DNA from 2 places in the Variovorax sp. OV084 genome. Region 2 is predicted to be linked to the other one. Evidence: riboswitches for the same ligand, from Rfam matches in the RefSeq annotation. Region 2 holds a riboswitch; the other holds the start of a gene.

Region 1 (6,108 bases), on a different contig from region 2:
CGGCTTTGCCAAGATCCTGGCGCCCAACTGGCGCATCGGCTTCCTGGCCGCGCCCCCGGCGCTGAAGGAGCGGCTGCTCGAAACCAAGCTGCTGGCCACGCTCACCTCACCCACGCTGTTCGAGCGGGCGTTGTCGTGGTGCATCGACCAGGGGCAGCTGCGCCGGCATTCGGAGCGCGTGCGCATCCGCCTCGACGGGGCGCGGGGGCGGGCGGTGAAGCTGGCGATGTCGCACGGCTGCACCTTCGCCTCGGAGCCGGCGGGGCTGTTCGGCTGGGTCGACACGGGCGTGGACACCGACGCGCTCACGCAGCGCATGCTCGACCAGGGCTACCTGCTGGCGCCGGGCTCGCTGTTCCATGCGCGCCGGCCCCCGAGCACGATGATGCGGATCAACTTCGCCACGTCGCAGGATGCGACCTTCTGGAAGGTCTTCAGCAAGGTCCGAAGCGAGCTCTGATGGCAGGTAAAAGGCGGGGAGGTCCGGGCCAAAAGGCCGGAGGCTTGGAGTAAGCTGGCAACACAAGAAAACCCACCCAGGAGACCACCCGCATGAGCACCGCCAGCAAGCCCTTCGACTTCAGCCAGTTCGTCCCCGGATTCGACTTCCTGAAGAACCTCGCCGGTGGCGCCGCGGCGGGCACCGGCGCCGGTTCGGTGCCAGGGATTCCGAGCCTTGCGAGCTGGGTGGCTCCCACGCTGAGCGTGGAAGAGGTCGACAAGCGCATCCAGGAGCTCAAGACGGTGCAGTACTGGCTCGAGCAGAACGGCCATGCCCTGAAGGCCACGATCCAGGCGCTAGAAGTGCAGAAGATGACGCTGTCGACGCTGCGCGGCATGAACGTGCGGATGGAAGACATCGCCAGCGCGTTCACCAAGCAGGCAGCCGCGATGGCGCCGGCGCCTGCCGCGGCAGCTCCGGAGCCCGAACCCGAAGAGGTCGAGGAAGAGGACGAGATGCCCGAAGAAGAGGCTCCAGCACCGACGAAGTCGCGCAGCAGGCCGGCTTCGGCCAAGGCAAAGACCGCGGCGGCCGACGGAGCCGGCGTGGTCGATCCCATGCAGTGGTGGGGCTCGCTCACCGAACAGTTCCAGCAGATCGCCAGCTCGGCGCTGCAGGACGCGGCCCAGCTGAAGGTGCCGGCCATGGCCCAGCCGCTGGCCGATGCGGTCGGCAAGGTCATGGGCAAGCCGGCAACAACGGCCGCCCGCAAGCCTGCTGCGGCCAAGAAGGCTGCAGCGCCGGCTGCCAAAAAGAAGACATCGACAGCCGCGCGCCAGCGAACCTCCGCCCGGCGCTGACGTCATACACATCCATTTGTTGAAGAGAACGGGTTGGCACGCATCATGAAGTTGTTTCCCTCCGGTCACGCCACCCATCCGCAATGGCGCATGGCGGCCGGCCTCGTGCTGGCCCAGTTGCGCGCACAGATGGCCCTGCCCGACTACGCCTCGTCGCCGACGCTGGGGCTGCTCTACATCACCGACCACTATGCAAGCGAGGCGCAGGACATCCTCGACCACCTGAGCGCCGAGCTGCCCGAAGTGACCGACTGGTCGGGCACCGTCGGCATCGGCGTGTCGGCCAACAACGCCGAGTACTTCGATGAACCCGGCATGAGCCTGATGCTTTGCGCCTTGCCGAGCGACCAGTACCGCGTGTTCTCGGGCGTGGCGCCGCTGGGCAATTCCGAAATGAGCGGCTTCGAGGCGCACACGGCACTGGTGCACGCCGACCCGGCAACGCCCGACCTGGCCGAGCTGATCGCCGAGATGGCGGGGCGCACCGACACGGGTTATCTGTTCGGCGGGCTGTCTTCGGGGCGCGGCAGCGCGCTGCAATTCGCAGTCGGCGGCAACGGCAACATCCGCGGGCACGGGGCGGCGGGTGGGGTGTTCTCGGGCGGCCTGTCGGGCGTGGTGTTCGGCGAAGGCGTACGGCTGGTGTCGCGCGTCACGCAGGGCTGCCAGCCGCTGCGCTCGGGGGCAGTGCGCGAACGCGAGATCACCGAGGCCGACGGCAATCTGCTGCTGAAGCTCGACGGCGAGCCGGCGCTCGACGTGCTGCTGGCCGATCTGCAGGTGTCGCTCGAACGGCCGCAGGAGGCCATCGACGCCGTGCGCAACACGCTGGTCGGCCTGGCCGATGCCGGTAGCGACGGCATCCGCCGCACCGGCGACCTGGGCGCCGACGTGCTGGTGCGCCACATCATCGGGCTGGACCCGACGCGGCGCGGCATCGCCATTGCCGATGTGGCCGAGGCCGGCATGCGGCTGACCTTCTGCCGCCGCAACGCGCAGGCCGCGCGGGCCGACCTGATGCGCATCTGCGCGGAAATCCGCGAGGAACTGGAGCCCGAAGAGCAGACGCTCGCCACCGCGCGCGCCGTGGCGGCGGGCGAAGCCGAGGCGGCGCCGCATCCGGCACGGCGCATCGCAGGGGCGGTGTACGTGAGCTGCTCGGGGCGCGGCGGGCCGCATTTCGGCGCACCGGGCGCTGAGTTGCAGATCGTGCGGCACGCGCTGGGCGACGTGCCGCTGGTCGGGTTCTTCGCTGCGGGCGAGATTGCCCGGCATCACCTGTATGGCTATACCGGGGTGCTGACGGTGTTTACGGCCAACGACTGAACGCGATCAGGCCGGCTGCAGCGCGCGCGGCGCGGGCGCAGGCATGCCGGTGAACGCGAAATCCACCTCCGGCGCCAGCCCGCTCACGATCCGCGCGATCGACTTGCCCGAGCCGCAGGCATGCGTCCAGCCGAGCGTGCCGTGGCCCGTGTTGAGGAACAGGTTCGGAAGCCTGGTCTTGCCGATCAGCGGCACGTTGCTCGGCGTGGCGGGGCGCAGACCGGTCCAGAACTGGGCCTGCGTGGTGTCGCCAGCGCCGGGGAAGAGCTCTTCGACGCGGCGCACGATGGCTTCGCAGCGCACGCGGTTCAGGTCGCGGTCATAGCCGTTGAGCTCGGCCGTGCCGGCGATGCGCAGGCGGTCGCCCGACTCCGAGGTGTAGCGCGAAAACACGAGCTTGAATTCGTCATCCGTCAGCGAGACCTGGTGGGCCTTCGACGCGTCCTTGACGGGCAGCGTCACCGAATAGCCTTTGGCCGGGTAGATCGGCAGGCGAATGCCCAGCGGGGCGGCATACAGCGGGCTCAATGAACCCATCGCCAGCACGAAGGCGTCGCCGCGGATGCGCTGGAAGCGGCCTTCGCTGTCGGTGGCTTCGACGTGATCGATGCTGCCGCCGGCTTCGCGCAGCGCGGTCACGGTGTGGCTCATCAGGAACTTGACGCCCGCCGCGGTGGCCAGGCCCACCAGTTCGCGCGCGAAGCGGTTGGCGTCGCCGGACTCGTCCTCGGCCGTGTAGGTGGCGCCGGCCAGCTTCGGGCGGATGTGGGCGAGGGCGGGCTCGATCTTCACGGCTTCGTCGGCCGAGATGACCTGGCGCTCGCAGCCCAGGGCGCGCATCTGCTCGGCGGGCGCGAGGGCGCCGTCGAACTCTTTTTGCGTCGTGTAGAAGTGCAGGATGCCCTGCGTGCGCTGGTCGTAGTTCAGGCCGGTGTCGCGGCGCAACTGTTGCAACATCGAGCGGCTGTATGTTCCGAGACGCACGATCTGCTCGATGTTGTGGCGGGTGCGCGCCGGCGTGCATTCGCGCAGGAACTGGAGGCCCCAGAGCCACTGGCGCATGTCGGCGCGGATGCGGAAGAGCAGCGGAGCATCTTCCTTGCCCAGCCACTGCAGCACCTTGAGCGGCGCGCTGGGGTTGGCCCAGGGCTCGGCGTGGCTGACGGAGATCTGCCCACCGTTGGCGAAGCTGGTTTCGGCGGCTGGGGTGGCTTGCCGGTCGATCACGGTCACTTCGTGGCCGAGTTGCTGGAGGTAGTAAGCCGAGGTCACGCCGAGCAGGCCGGCGCCAAGAACGATCACGCGCATTTCAAGTACCTTTGAGGTTGCAGCGCTTGAACGACGGGCGTGGTGTGCTATTGAATGAATAGCAAAGCAACCGGACGACCGTAGTCCAAGTTGCCGCTCCCCCTGTCCTCGGTACCTGAGAGATTCACCCGCTGCGCCCGCAGAGGGTTTGCTCCTTCGGTGCATCACGACCACGTTGGGCGGTGTGATGGCTCTCCAGACGGCGTTTCAGTTGGTGCAGTACAGGTCCCTTGTTCGGACCGACCTGAGCGTTTATGGGAGTTTGCGCCTTCGGTAGGGCCACCGGGGTGGCCCGCTCTCCTGCAGTGGGGCGATTGTAGGCGGGGCTTGCGCGGGCGCCAACCTTTGATTTCTCTCCTCTGGCCGAATGGGATAATCGCCTGTTGATTTGCCGCAAGGCGATCGTTCCATATATCAGCAGGGGACTTCATGATCCTGGTTACCGGCGGCGCTGGCTTCATCGGCGCCAATTTCGTACTCGACTGGATCGCCAACGGCGAAGAGCCGGTCGTGAACCTCGACAAGCTGACCTACGCAGGCAACCTCGAGACCCTCGCGTCGCTCAAGGGCAACCCGAAACACATCTTCGTGCAGGGCGACATCGGCGACAGCGCCCTCATCGACCGCCTGCTGGCCGAGCACAAGCCGCGCGCCGTGGTCAACTTCGCCGCCGAATCGCACGTGGACCGCTCCATCCACGGCCCCGAAGACTTCGTGCAGACCAACGTGCTGGGCACCTTCCGCCTGCTCGAATCCGTGCGCGGCCACTGGAGCGCGCTGCCAGCCGAGCAGAAGACGGCCTTCCGCTTCCTGCACGTGTCCACCGACGAGGTCTACGGCTCGCTGTCGAAGACCGACCCCGCCTTCACCGAAGAGAACAAGTACGAGCCCAACAGCCCGTATTCAGCCAGCAAGGCCGCCAGCGACCACCTCGTGCGTGCCTGGCACCACACCTACGGCCTGCCGGTGCTGACCACCAACTGCTCCAACAACTACGGCCCCTTCCACTTCCCGGAGAAGCTCATCCCGCTGATGATCGTCAACGCGCTGGCCGGCAAGAACCTGCCCGTGTACGGCGACGGCATGCAGGTGCGCGACTGGCTCTACGTGAAGGACCACTGCAGCGCCATCCGCCGCGTGCTCGAAGCCGGCAAGCTTGGCGAGACCTACAACGTGGGCGGCTGGAACGAGAAGCCCAACATCGAGATCGTCAACACCGTGTGTGCGCTGCTCGACGAGCTGCGCCCCAGGGCCGACGGCAAGCCCTACAAGGAACAGATCACCTACGTCACCGATCGCCCCGGCCACGACCGTCGCTACGCCATCGATGCGCGCAAGCTCGAGGCCGAGCTCGGCTGGAAGCCCGCCGAGACCTTCGACACCGGCATCCGCAAGACCGTCGAGTGGTATCTGGCCAATGGCGAGTGGGTGCGCAACGTGCAAAGCGGCGCGTATCGCGAGTGGGTCGAGAAGCAATACGACACGACGAAGGCTGCGGCATGAAGTTGCTGCTGCTGGGCAAGGGCGGACAGGTCGGCTGGGAGCTGCAGCGCAGCCTGGCGCCCCTGGGTGAACTGGTCGCGCTCGACTTCGACAGCACCGATTTCAACGCCGACTTCAGCCGGCCGGAGCAACTGGCCGAGACAGTATTGAAGGTGCGTCCCGATGTGATCGTCAATGCGGCGGCGCACACGGCCGTCGACAAGGCCGAGAGCGAACCTGACTTCGCGCGCAAGCTCAACGCCACCTCTCCGGGAATCGTGGCCGAGGCGGCCCAGCAGATCGGCGCGCTGATGGTGCATTACTCGACCGACTATGTCTTCGACGGCAGCGGCACCAGGCCCTGGAAGGAAGACGACGCGACCGGCCCGCTCAGCGTGTACGGGCGCACCAAGCTCGAAGGCGAGCAACTGGTGACCCAGAACTGCGCTCGTCACCTGATCTTCCGCACCAGCTGGGTGTATGCCGCGCGCGGCGGCAACTTCGCCAAGACGATGCTGCGACTGGCGAAGGAGCGCGACAAGCTGACCGTCATCGACGACCAATTCGGCGCGCCCACGGGTGCGGAGCTGCTGGCCGACGTGACGGCGCATGCCATCCGGGCGACGCTGCAGGACCCGGCCAAGGCTGGCCTCTATCACGCCATCGCCGGCGGCGAGACCAGCTGGTACG
Region 2 (6,108 bases):
TACGGCTGGCTGTACATGGAACGCACGATGTTCCAGCTCACTGCCGTGACTCAGATTCCATTCGCCTACATCTACAGCGCGATGCTGTTCGGCGGCATCTTGTTGATCGTGCACTGGCTGCTGGTGGTGCGTGGCTACGTGCTGCGCAGGGAGTTCGCGTCCGACGCGCACTTCGACGCCAACGCCTCGGCGTCGCTGTAAGGAGAACGACCATGGATGCCAGCATTGTTCTGATCGTTTCCGCCTGCATTTTCCTGGCCATCGGCGTGCCGGTGGCCTTTGCGCTGGGCCTTTCCACCGTTACCACGCTGATCCTTGCGGAGAACTACCCGCTGATGGTGCTGCTGAAGGAAACCTTCACCGGTATCGACAGCTTTCCGCTGATGGCGGTGCCCTTCTTCATTCTTGCGGCCGAACTCATGAGCGGCGGCTCGCTCACCGAGGTGCTGCTGCGCTTCGCAGGCCAGTTCGTGGGCCACCGGCGCGGCGGGCTGGGCTACACCAACGTGGTGTCGCTGACCTTCTTTTCGGGCATCTCGGGCTCGGCGCTGGCCGACGCGGCGGGGCCGGGGTCGATGCTCATCAAGATGATGGACAAGGCCGGCTACGACCGCTCGTACGCGGCGGCGCTCACGGCCTCGACCGCCATCGTCGGGCCGATCATTCCGCCCTCGATCATCATGATCATCTACGCGCTGCAGGACGAGAGCGTATCGGTCGGCACGCTGTTCGCGGCCGGCATCATGCCGGGCATCCTGATCGCGGTGGCGATGTGCGTCGTGAACTTCTACGTCTCGAAAAAGCGCAACTACAAGGGCGATGGGCAAACGCCTCCGCTGCGCGAGATCCTGGTCACGACCTGGAAGGCGATTCCTGCGATCCTGCTGCCGGTGGTGATCCTGGGCGGCATGCGCGCCGGCTGGTTCACGCCGACCGAGGCCTCGGTGGTGGCGGTGTTCTATGCGCTGGTGTGCGGCAAGTTCGTCTACCGCACGCTCGAGTGGAAGATGCTGCCCGACATCCTCTCGCGCTCTGCCCTGCTGTCGGCTTCGGTGCTGATCATCATCGGGCTGTCGGCCTCGTTCGCGTGGGTGCTGACCATCGAGGGCATTCCGCAGCAGATGGCCGAATGGCTCATCAGCATGAACCTCTCGCCGTGGATGTTCCTGATCATCGTCAACGTGTTCCTGCTGCTGTTCGGCATCTTCATCGAGCCGCTGCCGGGTGTGATGGTGCTGGCGCCGATCCTTGCGCCGGTGGCCATCAAGCTGGGTGTGGACCCGGTGCACTTCGCGATGATCGTGATCTTCAACCTCACGCTGGGCATGATCACGCCGCCGGTGGGCGGGCTGCTGTTCGTGACCTGCAACGTGTCGAAGGTACCGATGTCGGCGCTGGTGAAGGAGCTGGTGCCGTTCCTTTGGGCCCATGGGGCGGTGCTGGTCATCCTGACCTTCGTGCCCGCGCTGAGCACGTGGCTGCCGCACGTGCTCGGGTTCAAGTAGCGGCCCGGGCTCCGGGGCCTGATCGGCCCGGTGAATCGGCGGATGTTCACTGCCAGAATCGGGCGACGGGCCAAGGGCCAACAACCGACAAGGAGGGGACTGCGCCATGAATCGATTCCTGAGCTGCCTGCTGGGCGGCGCCTTGCTGGCTCCGGCTGCCTTCGGCGCCCCGCCCGCAACGCCCGCCGCGGCACCAGCCCCCGTATCGGCAGCAGCGCCGGCCGATCCCGCCTCCAGCATCCGCGAAGTCGAAGCCGCCGTGCGCGCCTGGGCCGCGGCCTGGTCAGCCCGGGACGTGGTGCGCTACCTGGCCGCCTATGCACCCGACTTCACGCCGCCGCGAGGCCAGGACCGCAAGGCCTGGGAGGCGGACCGCCGCGCGCGCATTACCGACAAGACGACCATCAGCGTGAGCATCGACAGCCTGGTCATCAGCGTCCAGGGGCAGGCGGCCAGCGCGAGCTTTCAACAGACCTACAGCGCCGACAAGCTGCGCGAGAAGAGCCGCAAGACGCTGGAATTGCAGCGCGTGGGCAACCAGTGGCTCATACGCAAGGAAAGCGCGGGCTGAAGGCCAGCCGCGATTGCCCCTGTAAGGCAAACGGTTCATGAAGATGTCACCACTTGCAACGATGCTGCAGCCCTCGATTCCCGAAAGCTGTGGCTGCCATGTTTCCCACCAAGACCGACAAGGCGCGCGACGAACTCCAGGGCGGACAGCGCACGCTCAGCCAGCGTGAGCGCGCCCTGCTGCTGATGGCCGATGGCCGGCGCTCGCTGACCGACTTCAGTCCGCTGTTCTCCAACCGGGTTGAAGCCGAACAGGCGATCCAGGCGCTGGTGCAGCGGGGTTACCTGCAGGCCCCGCAGGCTGCTGCTGCGGCACCGGCGCCCGCACCGGTAGCAGCCCCCGCCCGGCCCGCGCCTATCGCCGCCGCCGAGCCGATCCAGGTCGCCACCACCTCGGCCGACACCTTCGACGGCAAGCGCTCGCTGGCCACCACGCGCATGTTCCTGTTCGACATCTGCGAGCGCATGTTCGTGCGGCGCGACCCGAAATTCGCGCTGCAGATGCGCGACGCCCTGCGCGAGGCCCGCGACCGCGAGGCGATGCTGACCATCGCCGCGCTGATGCTCACCGAGATCGAGAAAACCGCCGGGGTGGAGCGGGCCGAATCGCTGCGCGAGCGCATCGACAAGCTGCTGCCGCCGGCCGAAATCATCCACTGACGCCGAACCCCGGCCCCGCGCGATCCACTACACTCGCCAGGGTCAGGAGAGAGCCCCGCGTGCCGGGGCCGCCGAAGGCGCAGGGGTTTCCCGAACGCTCAGGCAAAAGGACTGACAAGGCGCCGGTGAACACCGGCGTTTCCTTGCTGGAGAGAGGCCGTTGCAGTGAAAACTGCCCATCGGCCCACCGAAGGAGCAAACCCCGATCGTGGGGCGAATCTCTCAGGTAAAGCGGACAGCAGGGGTGGCCCATGGCTTGCGTCATGGATTTCGTCTGCCCCTTTGGAGTGCCCCGTGGCTGCTTCTTCCGCCCCCGCTACCGAACTTCTCAAGACGCCGCTGCACGACCTCCACGTGGAGCTCGGTGCCCGCATGGTCCCCTTTGCCGGCTATTCGATGCCGGTGCAGTACCCCGCCGGCCTGATGGCCGAGCACAAGCACACGCGCGATGCGGCCGGCCTGTTCGACATTTCCCACATGGGCCAGCTGCGCCTCGTCGGGCCCGATGCAGCGGCCGCCTTCGAAACCCTGATGCCAGTCGACGTGATCGACCTGCCCGCCGGCAAGCAGCGCTACGGCCTGCTGCTGAACGACGAAGGCGGCATCCTCGACGACCTGATGTTCTTCAATGAAGGCAACGGCTCGATCTTCGTGATCGTCAACGGCGCCTGCAAGGTGGCCGACATCGCCCACATCCAGCAGAAGATCGGCAGCCGCTGCCAAGTGCAGCCCCTGCCCGACCACGCCCTGCTCGCGCTGCAGGGCCCGCAGGCCGCGGCCACGCTGGCGCGGCTGTCGCCCGGCATCGAGCGCTTCGTGTTCATGACGGGCGGTGCGGTGCAGATCGGCGGCATTGCCGCCTTCGTCACCCGCAGCGGCTACACCGGCGAAGACGGCTTCGAGATCTCGGTGGCCGCGAAGGACGCCGAGGCGCTGGCCCGCCTGCTGCTGGCCCAACCCGAGGTCAAGCCCATTGGCCTGGGCGCGCGCAATTCGCTGCGGCTCGAAGCCGGGCTTTGCCTCTACGGCAACGACATCGACACCACCACCACGCCGGTCGAGGCCTCGCTCAACTGGGCGATGCAGAAGGTGCGCCGCACGGGCGGCGCGCGCGAAGGCGGCTTTCCAGGCGCGACAAAGATCCTCGCGCAGCTTGCCGTCGCTGCCGCAGGCGCTGCCGGCCACACCGACCACGACACGCTGAAGCGCAAGCGCGTGGGCCTCGTCGCCCTCGAACGCATTCCGGTGCGCGACGGCACGGTGCTGCAATCTTTCGAAGGCCACGACATCGGCGTCGTCACCAGCGGCCTGCTCGGCCCGACGGCCGACCGCTGCATCGCGATGGGCTACGTGGCCACCGCTTTTGCCGAACCGGGCACGCGCGTGCAGGCCATCGTGCGCGGCAAGCCGGTGCCGATGGAGGTCTCGACGATGCCTTTCGTGCCCACCCGCTACTACCGCGGCTGAGCCCGGTCGACCCGGCTAGGCTCTACACCCCGATTCATTTTTTCCACGAGGAGTTTTTCCATGAGCATCAAGTACACCAAGGACCACGAATGGGTGTCGGCCGAAGGCGACGCAGCCACCGTCGGCATCACCGTGCATGCGCAGGACGCGCTGGGCGACGTGGTGTTCGTCGACCTGCCCGAAGTCGGCAAGACCTTTGCGCAAGGCGAAGTTGCCGGCGTCGTCGAATCGGTCAAGGCCGCGGCCGACGTGTTCATGCCCGTGTCGGGCGAGATCACCGAAGTGAACGAGGCGCTGCGCGCCGATCCGTCGCTGGCCAACAGCGACCCACTGGCCGCCGGCTGGTTCTTCAAGGTCAAGCTGAGCGAACCCGCACAGCTCGACGCCCTGCTGGACGCGGCCTCCTACGACAAGTTCGCCGCCGAATCCTGATCCGCTGAGTTCTTCAGCCACCTTCCTTCTTCTCCCCGAGCCCTCACCGCCATGCCGACGCCCGCCCTTCCCTCTTTGCAAGAACTAGAGAACGCCGAAGAATTCCTCGCCCGCCACATCGGCATCGATGCGGCGGACGAGGCGCGCATGCTGCCGGTGATCGGCTCGGAAACGCGAGCAGAGCTCATCGACGGCATCGTGCCCGCGGCCATCCGCCGCGCAAAGCCGATGCGCCTGCCCGCACCGGCAACCGAAGCCGATGCGCTGGCCGAGCTGAAGGTGATGGCGTCGAAGAACAAGGTGTTCAAGAACTTCATCGGCCAGGGCTACTACGGCACGCACACGCCGGGCGTCATCTTGCGCAACGTGCTCGAGAACCCCGCCTGGTACACCGCCTACACGCCCTACCAGGCCGAAATCTCGCAGGGCCGCATGGAAGCCCTGCTCAACTTCCAGACGATGGTGTGCGACCTCACGGGCATGGCCATCGCCAACGCCTCGATGCTCGACGAGGCCACGGCCGCAGCCGAGGCCATGACGCTGGCCAAGCGCAGCGTGAAGAGCAAGAGCAACGTGTTCCTGGTGTCGGGCGACTGCCATCCCCAGACCATCGAAGTCATCAAGACGCGCGCCGCGCCGCTGGGCATCGAAGTGAAGGTGAGCACCGTGTCGGAAACGCTGCCCCACCTGATGGTGAGCGGCGAGTTCTTCGCCGCGCTCGCACAGTACCCCGCCACCACCGGCCACGTGCACGACCTGCGACCACTCGCAGGCCACGCGCATCAGTGCGACGCCGCCCTCATCGTCGCGGCCGACCTGCTGGCGCTCACGCTGCTCGTCGCGCCCGGCGAGTTCGATGCCGACATCGTCTGCGGCACCACGCAGCGCTTCGGCATGCCGCTGTGCAACGGCGGCCCGCACGCCGCCTACCTGGCCTGCCGCGACGAATTCAAGCGCTCGCTGCCGGGCCGCCTGGTCGGCGTGAGCGTCGACACGCACGGCCAGCCCGCATACCGCCTCGCACTGCAGACGCGCGAGCAGCACATCCGCCGCGAGAAGGCAACGTCGAACATCTGCACCGCGCAAGTGCTGCCGGCCGTGGTGGCCAGCATGTACGCCGTTTACCACGGGCCCGACGGCCTCACACGCATTGCGCAGCGAGTGGCAGCGCTCACGGCAATCCTCGCCAAGGGCCTCACGCAGATGGGCCGCGAGCCGGTCAACACCACCGCGTTCGATTCACTGACCATCCGCACCGGCGAAGACACGCCGGCGATCATCGAGCGCGCGCAAGCCGCCGGCGTCAACCTGCGCCAGCGCCTGCAGCAGCACCTGGGCATCTCGCTCGACGAGACCAGCACGCGCGCCGACGTCGAAACCCTGTGGAGCCTCTTCGCGCCCGCCGGCACGCAGGCGCCGCGCTTCGATGACCTGTCGGGCAGCACCACGCCGCTGATCCCCGAAGACCTTCGCC

The links. Region 2 has a riboswitch for glycine ahead of gcvT (glycine cleavage system aminomethyltransferase GcvT). Riboswitches for the same ligand answer to the same signal wherever they lie in the genome.
Region 1: linked by a shared signal. The riboswitch ahead of BMW87_RS24590 (D-amino acid dehydrogenase) and the one ahead of gcvT (glycine cleavage system aminomethyltransferase GcvT) in region 2 are both predicted to bind glycine.

The regions. Positions count from the first base shown of each region.
Region 1 is NZ_FOII01000012.1:70,085-76,192, reverse strand. It holds gene BMW87_RS24605 (aminotransferase-like domain-containing protein) at 1-460, shown strand, start outside; gene BMW87_RS24600 (PhaM family polyhydroxyalkanoate granule multifunctional regulatory protein) at 553-1,302, shown strand; gene BMW87_RS24595 (FIST signal transduction protein) at 1,348-2,628, shown strand; gene BMW87_RS24590 (D-amino acid dehydrogenase) at 2,635-3,936, opposite strand; glycine riboswitch at 4,029-4,145, opposite strand; glycine riboswitch at 4,149-4,249, opposite strand; gene rfbB (dTDP-glucose 4,6-dehydratase) at 4,366-5,439, shown strand; gene rfbD (dTDP-4-dehydrorhamnose reductase) at 5,436-6,108, shown strand, end outside.
Region 2 is NZ_FOII01000001.1:20,201-26,308, reverse strand. It holds gene BMW87_RS00140 (TRAP transporter small permease) at 1-201, shown strand, start outside; gene BMW87_RS00135 (TRAP transporter large permease) at 213-1,505, shown strand; gene BMW87_RS00130 (L,D-transpeptidase Cds6 family protein) at 1,612-2,076, shown strand; gene BMW87_RS00125 (hypothetical protein) at 2,175-2,735, shown strand; glycine riboswitch at 2,769-2,859, shown strand; glycine riboswitch at 2,872-2,984, shown strand; gene gcvT (glycine cleavage system aminomethyltransferase GcvT) at 3,030-4,202, shown strand; gene gcvH (glycine cleavage system protein GcvH) at 4,263-4,634, shown strand; gene gcvP (aminomethyl-transferring glycine dehydrogenase) at 4,686-6,108, shown strand, end outside.